One region of the Bradyrhizobium sp. OAE829 genome, then DNA from elsewhere that is predicted to be linked to it. Evidence: predicted binding sites of a transcription regulator. Region 1 holds the regulator's gene; each other region holds the start of a gene.
What was found. The regulator LexA, encoded in region 1, represses DNA repair genes until DNA is damaged. The targets are predictions, from matches to a motif close to TGTTCNNNNTGTGTTCNG.

Region 1 (3,803 bases):
GCGTCTCATGCGACGAGAGCGGCTGCGTGACGCAGGGCGCCGGTGGCGGGTTCGTGGCATTGGCGCTGCGGCCCGAAGCGTTGGCGGATGATTGTGAGCGCGCGGCGCTGTTGGTGACTGCAAGACCGTCGCCTGCGGCGTGCGGCGCTTCTGTGATCGATGCGGAGCGTCTGCGGCGGCAGGGCGCCATGGTGCTGCGGCGAAGCGGCAGCGGATTTACCATCGATGCCGTCAGGCCCCGGGGCGTCGATCGCCCATGGTCGCCGGCGATCGCGGGCGAGGGTGACGCGGAGACAACCATCCTCGCGCCGCGCCGTGCGGCGCCGCGTGCGGTCGATGCGACCCCGTCGGAAGCGGACCTGCAGGCCGAGGAATAAGGATTCACGTTCCCCGGCGGGGCGCGACCGGCGGCGCGGAATTCAACCGGTGGAAAGCGGTGTCGTCGTCGCCGTGCCCGCCTTCGTTGCCGCGCGCTCGGGAATCGGATGCACCACCGGCAATTGCAGCACGGTGACGCGCTGGCCCTCGCAAAGCTGCGTCACCAGCACATGGCTCCCGTCGGGAAATTCGATTGCGTCGTGGTGCCGTTCCTTGATGTGCGGATCAATGGTGTTGAACTTGCCGACGCGAAAACCGATCGTCCGCGTCCAGATCCAGCGGTTGTCGTATTTGACGTCTTGCGCGAAGGCCAGTTCGGTCCCGGGCAGCATGCAGACCGCAACTGCGGGATCGCGTTCGCTGGCAAAGCCGCGGGTCGAGGTGCCGCGGAAGGTGGTCGAAATCAATGTCTCGCCGACCTCAGCAGGACGCGTTGCCATCGCGTGCAAACTATAGTCACACATCGGATCGCTCCCTCGTAAGAGATAGAGACCCGGCCTCCCTCGAGGCGCTGGCCTCTATCAGAGTGGACTTGAGCAAAGTCTATTCCCGTTCTGGGCAATAGTGCGACGGAAAGGCCGGCGTGCCCGATCACAAACGCGCTACGGCGGCTGCGGATTTTCGGGCATCGGCGGCAGCGGCAGTTCGAAGGCGCCGAGATGGAATTGCTCCCTTCCGTCGTCGGCAATCCCGGGCAGCGCGACCAGCGTGAAGGCGGCCTCCGGATATTGCTGCCAGATCGCGAGATCTTCCGCCGTCACTGTCAGCCAGCCGAACCGGAGCATGTAGCGGCCCGGCTCGGTCACCAGGCCCGCCCTCTGCCAGGTGATCTTGGTGATCATATTGCTGACCACGTCTCGTCCCCCCGTTCGCACGCCTTTGAGCAAAAGCCTCAAACCAAACAGCGCGCCACGCCGCCAGTTTTTGCTGCGTTCTGGGCAATTGTGGGACGCGTGCAGGCGCACCGCGACGGTTAAGGCTGTACCAACTTCCGGACAACGAAAAGCCCCGGTCGACGGCCGGGGCTTTTTGCGATGCCGCACGCGGCTTGCATCTGACGCGGGCCGCCCTCAGTACTTCCGGTACAGCCCGATCAGCTTGCCCTGAATCCGGACCCGGTTCGGCGGCAGGATGCGGACTTCATAGGAGGTGTTGGCAGGCTCCAGCGCGATCGATGCGCCGCGGCGGCGGAAGCGTTTCAGGGTGGCTTCCTCCTCGTCGATCAGCGCCACCACGATATCGCCGGTGTCGGCGGTCTCGTTGCGCTGGATCAGCGCCATGTCGCCGTCGAGAATGCCGGCGTCCACCATGGAATCGCCGCGTACTTCGAGTGCGTAATGTTCGCCGGAGCCGAGCATGTCGGGCGGTACGCTGATGGTGTGGCTGCGGGTCTGCAGCGCCTCGATCGGCGTACCGGCGGCGATCCGGCCCATGACGGGAACGGCGACCGGACGGTTGCCGTCGTCCTCGGCGGGCGCGCTGGCGGCGCGGACCTTGCCGAGCGTGCCTTCGATGACGCTTGGGGTGAAGCCGCGGCGGCCGTTGCCGTTACCGGCGCCCGCAAGCTCGGGCAGCTTGATGACTTCGATGGCGCGGGCGCGGTTGGGCAGACGGCGGATGAAGCCGCGCTCTTCCAGGGCGGTGATCAGGCGGTGGATGCCGGATTTGGAGCGGAGGTCGAGCGCATCCTTCATTTCGTCGAAGGAGGGCGGCACGCCGGCTTCCTTGAGCCGTTCGTTGATGAAACGCAGAAGTTCATACTGTTTGCGCGTAAGCATCTCGAGCAATCCCCCGGTTGGCGCGTCGTAGTTCGTGGTCGTTCAATTTCGCGATCTTCAGTTTCGCGGTTCTTCAGATTCGCGGTTCTCGGTTGCGAGTGCGGTCTCAAATTCGGAAGTCCAAAACTCCCGTTTGTAGACACTAGCTCTCGAAACAAATCATGAACGGACACTATATGTTCGATACATGTTCCGCAACCACTTAATTTCAGGTGAACGCGCGCCGCGTTCGCCCGAACATTCCGTCGCGATACGTCATTCCGGCAGGCGCAGGAACTCGCATGGCGTGCCTTCCGGCACCGCCGGCGCAAACGGCGGACGTATCAAAAGCGCCCGTGCCGCAGCGAGATTTCCAAGCAGCGACGAATCCTGGTGGCTCACCGGCACCGCGATCAACGCGCCGTCCTCGCGCCGCTCGAGCCGTGCGCGCAAATAGTCTTCGCGCTGGTCGTTGGCGGGAAGATCGCGGCCGAGCAGGGCGGTCTCGCGCGCGTGATGGATGGTCTTTCGGCCCGACAGCGCGCGAATCAGCGGCACCAGAAACAGGAAACCGCAGACATAGGACGAGACCGGATTGCCGGGCAGGCCGATCACCCGCATCGCCCCGAGGCGCCCGTGCATCATCGGCTTGCCCGGCCGCATCGCGATGCGCCAGAACGCCATGGCGACGCCCTCGGCCTCCAGCGAGCGCTTGACGAGGTCGTGGTCGCCGACCGAGGCGCCGCCCATCGTGATCAGGATGTCGGCGCCGGATGCGCGGGCGCGGCGGATGCCGTCAGTGGTCGCCTCGATCGTGTCGGCGGCGATGCCGAAATCGATGGTCTCGGCGCCCTCGGCCCGCGCCAGCGCGCGCAGCGCGTAGCCGTTGGAGTAGACGATCTGGCCGGGGCCGGGGCTCGAGCCCGGCATCACCAGCTCGTCGCCGGTGGCGAGCACCGCCACCTTGGGGCGGCTGATCACGGCGAGTTCCGGATAATTCATGCCGGCGGCGAGCGACAGATCGCGTTCGGTGAGGTGGCTTCCTTTGGTAAGCAGCACATCGCCCTCGCGGAAATCGGCGCCGGCGGCGCGGATATGCCGTCCCGGTTTGGCGGTTTCCGTGATCGTGATGTGCTCGCCGCTGGCGGCCGTGTCTTCCTGGATGATGACGGCGTCGGCGCCATCAGGGATCACCCCGCCGGTGAAAATCCTGACTGCTTCGCCGGGCCCCACCTTGCGTTCGAACGGGCGGCCCGCCGCGACTTCGCCGATCACCCTCAGCCGCGCGGAGAGGTCGGCGGCATCAGTCGATCGCACCGCATAGCCGTCCATCGCCGACATCGCCTGCGGCGGCTGCGTGCGCTTTGCCGCAAGGTCGCGCGCGAGCACGCGATGCCAGGCGGTGTCGAGTGCGGCCATTTCTTCCGCCAACGGATCGGCGCCCGCAAGGATCGCGGCCAGTGCATCAACGACCGGCATCAGGGCCACGGCAACACCCTCTCAAATTCCCAGCGCGGCAAGCGCCTTTGCGACGTCATCCGGCCCTGTCACATGCACCGCGGCCAGGCCGCGCGCCCGCGCGCCGTCGATGTTCGCGGCGGAATCGTCGAAGAACACGATGCGGGAGGCGGGAACACCGATCGCCTTGACGACATGATCATAGGCCGC
Region 2 (3,803 bases), 5.8 Mb from region 1:
AGCTACGCCAAGATCGGCGCCTCGACGGTGCAGAGCCGCGCCACCGCCGGGGTCGCGGGCGCGACCTTCATCTTCTGCCTGCCGGGCTCGCCCGGCGCCTGCCGCGACGGCTGGGACGGCATCCTCGCCGCCCAGCTCGATTACCGCACCCGCCCGTGCAATTTCGTCGAGATAATGCCGCGGCTCGACGAACATCTGCGCCGCCCGAAGGCCAAGGGGGCGTCGGTCTGAGTTGTCATTCCGGGGCGATGCGCAGCATCGAACCTCAGGTGCGCAATTGCGCACAGGGGAATCTCGAGATTCCGGGTTCGCGCTTCGCGCGCCCCGGAATGACGAAGGAGAGAATTATCGCCGCCCAACGGCCTTCGTCAGCAGCGCCCACAACCCCCGCCACATCTCCCGGAACGCTTCATCGCGGAGCTGCTTTGCTCTCGCCTTGTAAAAATCGAGCAGGTCCGGCGTGACGCGCCGCGGCGTGTCGCGACGCCCCGGCTTCACAGCTCGCGTTCCCAGGTCTCGCCAACAAGGCTCTGGCCAAAACTTCGATGCGGCTCGGTCGCGACCAGCTTGAAGCCGGCGTCCTGATAGATCTTGCGCGCGGCGACCAGGATGCTCTGGGTCCACAGCGTCATCCTGCGATAGCCGGTCGCCCGCGCGAAGGCGACGCATTCGGCGACCAGCCGCTGGCCCAATCGCTGGCCGCGTCCGGCCGGATCGACCAGCAGCAGGCGCAGCTTGGCAACGTCGTCGCTGTGCTTGACCACAAACACCGAGCCGACCTGGACGCCATCAAGCTCGGCAATCCAGCAACGCTCGCGCGAGGCGTCGAACGAGGTCAGGAATTTCGCCGCGATCTCCGCCACCAGCGCTTCGAACGAGGAGTCAAAGCCATATTCGCTGGCGTAGAACGCGCCGTGGCTCTGCACTACCCAGCCCATGTCGCCGGGGCGGTGGGTGCGCAGGATCGCTGGCGCCGCCGCCGCGCCTGATATGCCGAGCAGCCGCTCGATCTCGGCCATCGCGCCGACGAGCTTTTGGCTGCCGCCGCGCGGCAACGCGGCCAGCATGGCGCCGATGTCGTCCTGCATGCTGCGTTCGAGCTTGGCGAAGGTCTGGCGTCCCTTGGCCGTCAGGGCGAGCTGGAATTGCCGCCGGTCCGCCGGCAGCGGCTTGCGGGTGATCAAGCCATTCTCGTCGAAGTTCTGCACGATCCGGCTGAGATAGCCGGCGTCGAGCCCGAGTTCAGCGCCGATCTCCTTGGCCGAGAGGTCTTCGCGGTAGGCGAGCTCGTACAGCACCCGCGCCTCGCTGAGCGAGAACGGGCTCTTCATCAGTTGCTGGTCGAGCACGCCGAGCTTGCGGGTGTAGAAGCGGTTGAAGGCGCGGACCGCCGCGACTGCTTCATCGGAATTGCTTTGGGACATGGCGTACCTCGATACTTGCCATTGTCAGATAAATATTTGACTTTGGCAAGTATATTCCGGTGCCCATTCTATCTTTGCATGGGGTTGTTTTCGCGATTTTGTGTCTGGGCTCGGGGGCTTAGGCCACCACCATGACCCGGCTGCGCAGCATCGTGCGGGAGCGCCGGCCGAGCTGGCGCAGCAGGCGGGCTTCGGAACCGCGGACGTCCGGCCGGTAGCCGCCGAGCCGGTCGTAATGATCGTGCGCGATGAGCAGGCCCTGTTCCGCCGAGGGTCCCGTGACCATGCGGGCGATGAATTTGAGGCCATCGCGCAAGCCGGCATCGGCGTAAGGCGAGCGGGCATAGCGGAAGATTCCAGCGCGAGGCCTGCCGCTGCTCGATACGCTCTGGATGAATTGCGCGGTCTCTTCGATCCAGCCCGAGTCGAGCACGGCGCCGGCGTGCAGGAACATCAGCCATGGCGAGCGCGCTTGGCGGGCGCCGGCGGCGAGCGCCGCAGCGCGGGTTCCCTCGAAGGCCATGAAGCGGCAGCCGGCTACGTCGGCGACCCGCTCGATCACGCTGCTTGCGGAACGGTCGACCAGCACCACTTCGCGGATCAAACCGGCAGCGGCGCCCGGCACCAGCGCCGCCAGGGTGGCGACGGCGGGCTGTTCGACGCCTTCAGTGGGGATGATCACGCTCAGCATAATGAGGCTTCGTTGGCTCAAACGGTGAAAAACGCCGTTTGTTATCACCTTGTCACATTCAAAACATCCGTTGGCATGCGGATTTTTGCGGCACCTCTCGTGTGGATTTGTCGTTGCTGTTCTTGCTTTGTTCTAAAGACGTGTTACGTTCCAAGCATGAGCCGAGCATCCTCTCATGCCCTCAAGCACCCGCCGGTCACGGCGCCCTCCGAACCGGCGGGTGCTACTCCTTTTCCTGAGCTCGAGGTCGCGATCGAGCGCGAGCGGCGGCGCGGCCGCGGCGCCCAGTCCAACGACAGCGGCCGCTTCGAGGCCGAGGCGCGCGTCGCCTTCGACGACGGTTGGCAGAGCCTCGAAGACCTGCCGCCGTTCAAGACCACGGTCGGGCTCGACACCTCGCGCAAGGTCATCACGCGCAACGACTCGCCCGATATCGGCTTCGACCGCTCGATCAACCCCTATCGCGGCTGCGAGCATGGCTGCGTCTACTGCTTCGCGCGGCCGACCCACGCCTATCTCGGGCTGTCGCCCGGACTTGATTTTGAAACCCAGCTGCTCGCCAAACCCGATGCGCCGGAGTTGCTGGAAAAGGAACTGGCGGCGGCGGGCTACGAACCGCGCATGATCGCGATCGGCACCAATACCGATCCCTATCAACCGATCGAGCGCAAATACAAGATCATGCGCGGCATTCTCGAAGTGCTGGAGCGTGCCGGCCATCCGGTCGGCATCGTCACCAAATCGGCGCTGGTGACGCGCGACATCGACATCCTCCAGCGGATGGCAAAACGCAATCTGGTCAAGGTCGCCCTGTCAGTGACGACGCTCGACCCGAAACTCGCGCGCACCATGGAGCCGCGGGCCTCGACACCGCCGAAGCGGCTGGAGGCGATAAGGCAACTGGCTGAGGCCGGCATTCCGGCAACAGTCATGGTCGCGCCCGTGATCCCCGCGCTGAACGATTCCGAGATCGAGCGCATCCTCGATGCCGCGGCGCATGCCGGCGCGAAAGAGGCGAGTTATGTGCTGCTGCGGCTGCCGCTGGAAGTGCGCGATCTCTTCCGCGAATGGCTGATGGCGAATTATCCCGACCGTTATCGCCACGTCTTCACTTTGATCCGCGACATGCGCGGCGGCCGCGACTACGACTCGCAATGGGGAACCCGGATGAAGGGAACCGGGCCGATGGCCTGGATGATCGGACGCCGCTTCGAAATCGCCTGCGAGAAGCTTGGACTGAACAAGCGGCGCCTGAAACTGACCACCGACCATTTCGTCAAGCCGAAGCGAAACGGACAGCAGTTGAGTTTGTTCTAACACAACGGGGAATCTTTCCGCCGTCATTGCGAGCGCAGCGAAGCAATCCATGCATCCGCGCAAGAAGCATGGATAGCTTCGTCGCGTTGCTCCCTTGCGCAAACGCTCCGCGTTTGTCGCAGGCAATGACGAATGTGGAGGCAGCATGAGCAAGAAAATGACAGCCCCAATCCCACGCCTCACCGTCATCACGCTCGGCGTAACCAACATGCGCGCCAGCATCACCTTTTATGAAGCGCTGGGTTTTGCGCGAAGAGTTCGCTCGACCGGCGAGGCGGTCGCCTTCTTCGACACCGGCGGCCCGGTGATCGCCCTGTTTTCGTGGGATCAGCTCGCAGAGGACGCGACGCTGCCGGACCAACCGCGGCCCA
Region 3 (3,803 bases), 4.4 Mb from region 1:
TGAAGCGGAGCTAAACCTTAGCTCGCCTTCTTCACGTATTCCGGCTTGCCGACCTTCTTCTGGATCGCGCGCTTGAGATCCAGCGCGCGGGGCGACAGCACGTCGGCCTTGGCCTTGAGGAGGTAGCCGTCGAGGCCGCCATTGTGGTCGACGCTCTTGAGCGCGTTGGTGGAGACGCGCAGGCGGACGTTGCGGCCGAGTGCGTCCGAGATGAAGGTGACGTTGACCAGGTTCGGCAGGAAGCGCCGCTTGGTCTTGATGTTCGAGTGGCTCACCTTGTTACCCACCAGCGGGCCCTTGGCCGTCAGTTCGCAGCGCCGAGACATCGCACAAAATCCTCTTCCATCCCCGCAACCTGGCAGCGCATCATGGCGCCGCGCGGGGGTCCAAAATCATGTCCATTTCCAGGAACCGCGGACGTATAGGGCTGAAGGCCCTAGGCGTCAAGGTTTTGCGGGGTTTCGCTTAAGATTTTGCGCACCCGCGAGAGGGTGGCGTTGGCGGTTTGGAAGCCATTACAAGGGTTTAAGGATATCAAGGCGTTAGGACCATATAAAGGGCGCAATCCCCGCCCACATCCCTGTTCCCCGCGGATTGAGCCACCGCGAGAAACCAGCCACGCGTTGATTGCCGGATATTTCTGATTACATAAACAAGAGCTCGCGCCAGCAGGACCGTCAGTTACGTGACCACACGTGCCATTTCGCATCGTTTCGGCCTGTTGGGCAGTCTTGCGGCCGGGGCGCTGCTGTGGCTGGCGCCGCTGGATGCCTCCGCGCAGGGCCGGCTCGATGCCCATTACGAGGCGTCGCTGGCGGGCATTCCCGTCGGCAAGGGCACCTGGACCATCGAAATCGGCGATGATGCGTTTTCCGCCTCCGCGCAGGGCGGTTCCACCGGGCTATTACAGGCGTTTTCGGGCGGCAAGGGTTCCGGCGCCTCCCAGGGCCGCGTCGTGGGTGGGGCGCTGGTCGCCAACGCCTATACCGCGACCACCACGAGTTCGAAGAAATCCGAGACCATCCGCCTCGTGATCGCGAACGGGGGCGTGAAGGATTTTACCATCGATCCGGAGCCGCCGGTCGATCCGGACCGCATCGTCGTGACCGAAGCGCACCGCAAAAACGTGCTCGATCCGATGACGGGCGCGATGATCCGCGTGCCCGGAACGGGCGATCCGCTGTCGCCGGAGGCCTGCCGCACCGGCACCGGCATCTTCGACGGCCGGCTGCGCTATGACCTCAAGCTCGACTACAAGCGCATGGAAAATGTGAAGGCCGAGCGCGGCTATCATGGGCCGGCGGTGGTCTGCGCGGTCTATTTCACGCCGATCGCGGGCTATATCCCCGATCGGCCCGTGATCAAGCACCTCGCCGCCCAGCGCAACATCGAGATCGCCTTCGTGCCGATCGCCGGCACCCGCATCCTGGTTCCGTTCCGCATGACGATCCCGACCCCGTTCGGCCCCGCGATGCTGGAAGCCACGAGTTTTGTCACCACAGCCGCGCCGCCCCGGGTGGCGAAGACGCAGTAACGGCAGGAACAACGGAGTGCATTCGGGTCCCTGTGTCATTGCCGGGCTTGACCCGGCAATCCATCCGCTTCGGATAAGGGCCATGTTTGTTGATGGATGCCCGGGTCAAGCCCGGGCATGACAAGCGAGGAATCCCATTGACTCTTCACCCTTTCTGATTCGACTCCGAGCCCTCTCAACTTTTAAGGAATTCGCTTGAAAACCCCGCCTTGTGGACCCCAGGCAAACTTGATCTAGTGCCGCATCATGAGCGCTAACGCTGGATGTTGCGGTGAACGAAGCCAGTTTAAGTAAGAGTCAGCGATTCCTTCGCGATTCGTTCTAGACTCGTTCCAGAGCTTAAGCCGCGACCGCATCACCGTCGCAAACTGACACACATAACAAACCGCGCGGCGCCGCTGAGAATCAAAGAAACACCTGCAAATTATGGCTTTCTCCTACTCGTCCACGTTTGGACATGAACGCGCTCCCGGCGCCGGCGTTACCGCGGTGCTGGGGCCGACCAACACCGGCAAGACGCATCTGGCGATCGAGCGGATGCTGGGGCATTCGTCCGGGATCATCGGCCTGCCGCTGCGACTGCTCGCGCGCGAGGTCTACAACAAGATCGCCGCGCGCGCGGGCGTTGAGAGCGTCGCGCTGATCACCGGCGAGGAGAAGATCAAGCCGAAGAACCCGCGCTACTGGGTGTCGACGGTGGAAGCGATGCCGCGCGATATCGACGTGTCGTTCCTCGCGGTCGATGAAATCCAGATCGCGGCGGATCTCGAACGCGGGCATGTGTTCACCGATCGCATCCTGCACCGCCGCGGCCGCGACGAGACGCTGCTGCTGGGGGCAGCGACGATGCGGCCCATCATCGAGCGGCTGCTGCCGGGCGCGTCGATCGTCACGCGGCCCAGATTGTCGCAGCTTGAATTCGCCGGCGACCGCAAGATCACGCGCCAGCCGCGAAGGACCGCGATCGTCGCGTTCTCCGCCGATGAAGTCTACGCGATCGCCGAGTTGATCCGCCGCCAGCATGGTGGTGCGGCCGTCGTGCTGGGCTCGCTGTCACCGCGCACGCGCAATGCGCAGGTCGAGATGTTCCAGAACGGCGACGTCGATTATCTCGTCGCCACCGACGCCGTCGGCATGGGCCTCAACCTCGACGTCGATCACGTCGCGTTCGCCTCCGACCGCAAATACGACGGCTACCAGTTCCGCCGCCTGAATCCGTCCGAGTTTGCACAGATCGCGGGCCGCGCCGGCCGCGCCACGCGCAACGGCACCTTCGGCACCACGGGCCGCTGCGCGCCGTTCGAGCCGGAACTGGTGAACGCGCTGCAGAACCACACGTTCGACAGCGTCAAAATGCTGCAGTGGCGCAATTCCAAGCTGGATTTCGCCTCGCTCGGCAGCCTGCAGGTCTCGCTGGCGCTCTCGCCGCAGCACGAAGTGCTGACCCGCGCGCCAATTGCCGAGGATCTGCGCGTGCTCGATCATGCGGCACGCGACGGCGATGTGCGGGAAATGGCGCACGGGCCGGCAGCGGTGGAACGGCTGTGGGAGGCCTGCCAGATCCCGGATTACCGGCGCCTGGCGCCGGCCGCCCATGCAGAATTGGTGACCACGCTGTACGGTTTCCTGATGAAAAAGGGCCGGATTCCCGACGAATGGTTCGCGGCCCAGGTCGACCAGGCCGACCGCGTCACCGGCGATATCGACACGCTGTCGGGCCGGATCGCGCAAATCCGCACCTGGACCTTCGTCGCCAACCGGCCGGACTGGCTGGGTGACCCCGATCATTGGCAGGGGATCACGCGCGAGGTCGAAAATAAATTGTCCGATGCGCTGCATGATCGGCTAACGGAGCGTTTCGTTGACCGCCGTACCAGTGTATTGATGCGCCGCCTGCGGGAGAACAGTGTTTTGAATACGGAAATCGGCAAGACCGGCGAAGTGATCGTTGAAGGCCATGTGATCGGCCGCCTCGACGGATTCACCTTTGCACCAGATGCGGCGGAGGCCGGAAGCGACGCCAAGGCGTTGCAGGCGGCAGCACAGCAGGTGCTGGCCGGCGAGATCGAGACGCGCGCCGAGAAACTCGCCGCAGCGCCCGACGACGCGTTCGTGCTGACGTCAGACGGCACCATCCGCTGGACCGGCGATGCGGTGGCTAAACTCGTCGCGGCCGACGACGCGCTGCATCCGCGCCTGCGCATCATTTCCGACGATCGCCTCAATGGCGCGGCGCGCGAAGCCGTGCAGACGCGGCTCGACCTGTGGC

Region 2: the regulator LexA is predicted to act here: its motif matches at 2,233-2,250, upstream of ABIE49_RS30675 (PA0069 family radical SAM protein).
Region 3: the regulator LexA is predicted to act here: its motif matches at 1,852-1,869, upstream of ABIE49_RS23565 (helicase-related protein).

The regions. Positions count from the first base shown of each region.
Region 1 is NZ_JBEPOE010000001.1:518,564-522,366, reverse strand. Features, by position in the region: gene ABIE49_RS02410 (ComEC/Rec2 family competence protein) at 1-377, shown strand, start outside; gene ABIE49_RS02405 (hypothetical protein) at 420-842, opposite strand; gene ABIE49_RS02400 (hypothetical protein) at 981-1,220, opposite strand; gene lexA (transcriptional repressor LexA) at 1,449-2,156, opposite strand; gene ABIE49_RS02390 (molybdopterin molybdotransferase MoeA) at 2,412-3,623, opposite strand; gene ABIE49_RS02385 (HAD-IA family hydrolase) at 3,636-3,803, opposite strand, start outside.
Region 2 is NZ_JBEPOE010000001.1:6,361,892-6,365,694, forward strand. Features, by position in the region: gene moaB (molybdenum cofactor biosynthesis protein B) at 1-231, shown strand, start outside; gene ABIE49_RS30665 (bifunctional helix-turn-helix transcriptional regulator/GNAT family N-acetyltransferase) at 495-1,424, opposite strand; gene ABIE49_RS30670 (glycosyltransferase) at 1,543-2,115, opposite strand; gene ABIE49_RS30675 (PA0069 family radical SAM protein) at 2,272-3,432, shown strand; gene ABIE49_RS30680 (VOC family protein) at 3,578-3,803, shown strand, end outside.
Region 3 is NZ_JBEPOE010000001.1:4,888,712-4,892,514, forward strand. Features, by position in the region: gene rpmB (50S ribosomal protein L28) at 18-326, opposite strand; gene ABIE49_RS23560 (DUF3108 domain-containing protein) at 719-1,534, shown strand; gene ABIE49_RS23565 (helicase-related protein) at 1,961-3,803, shown strand, end outside.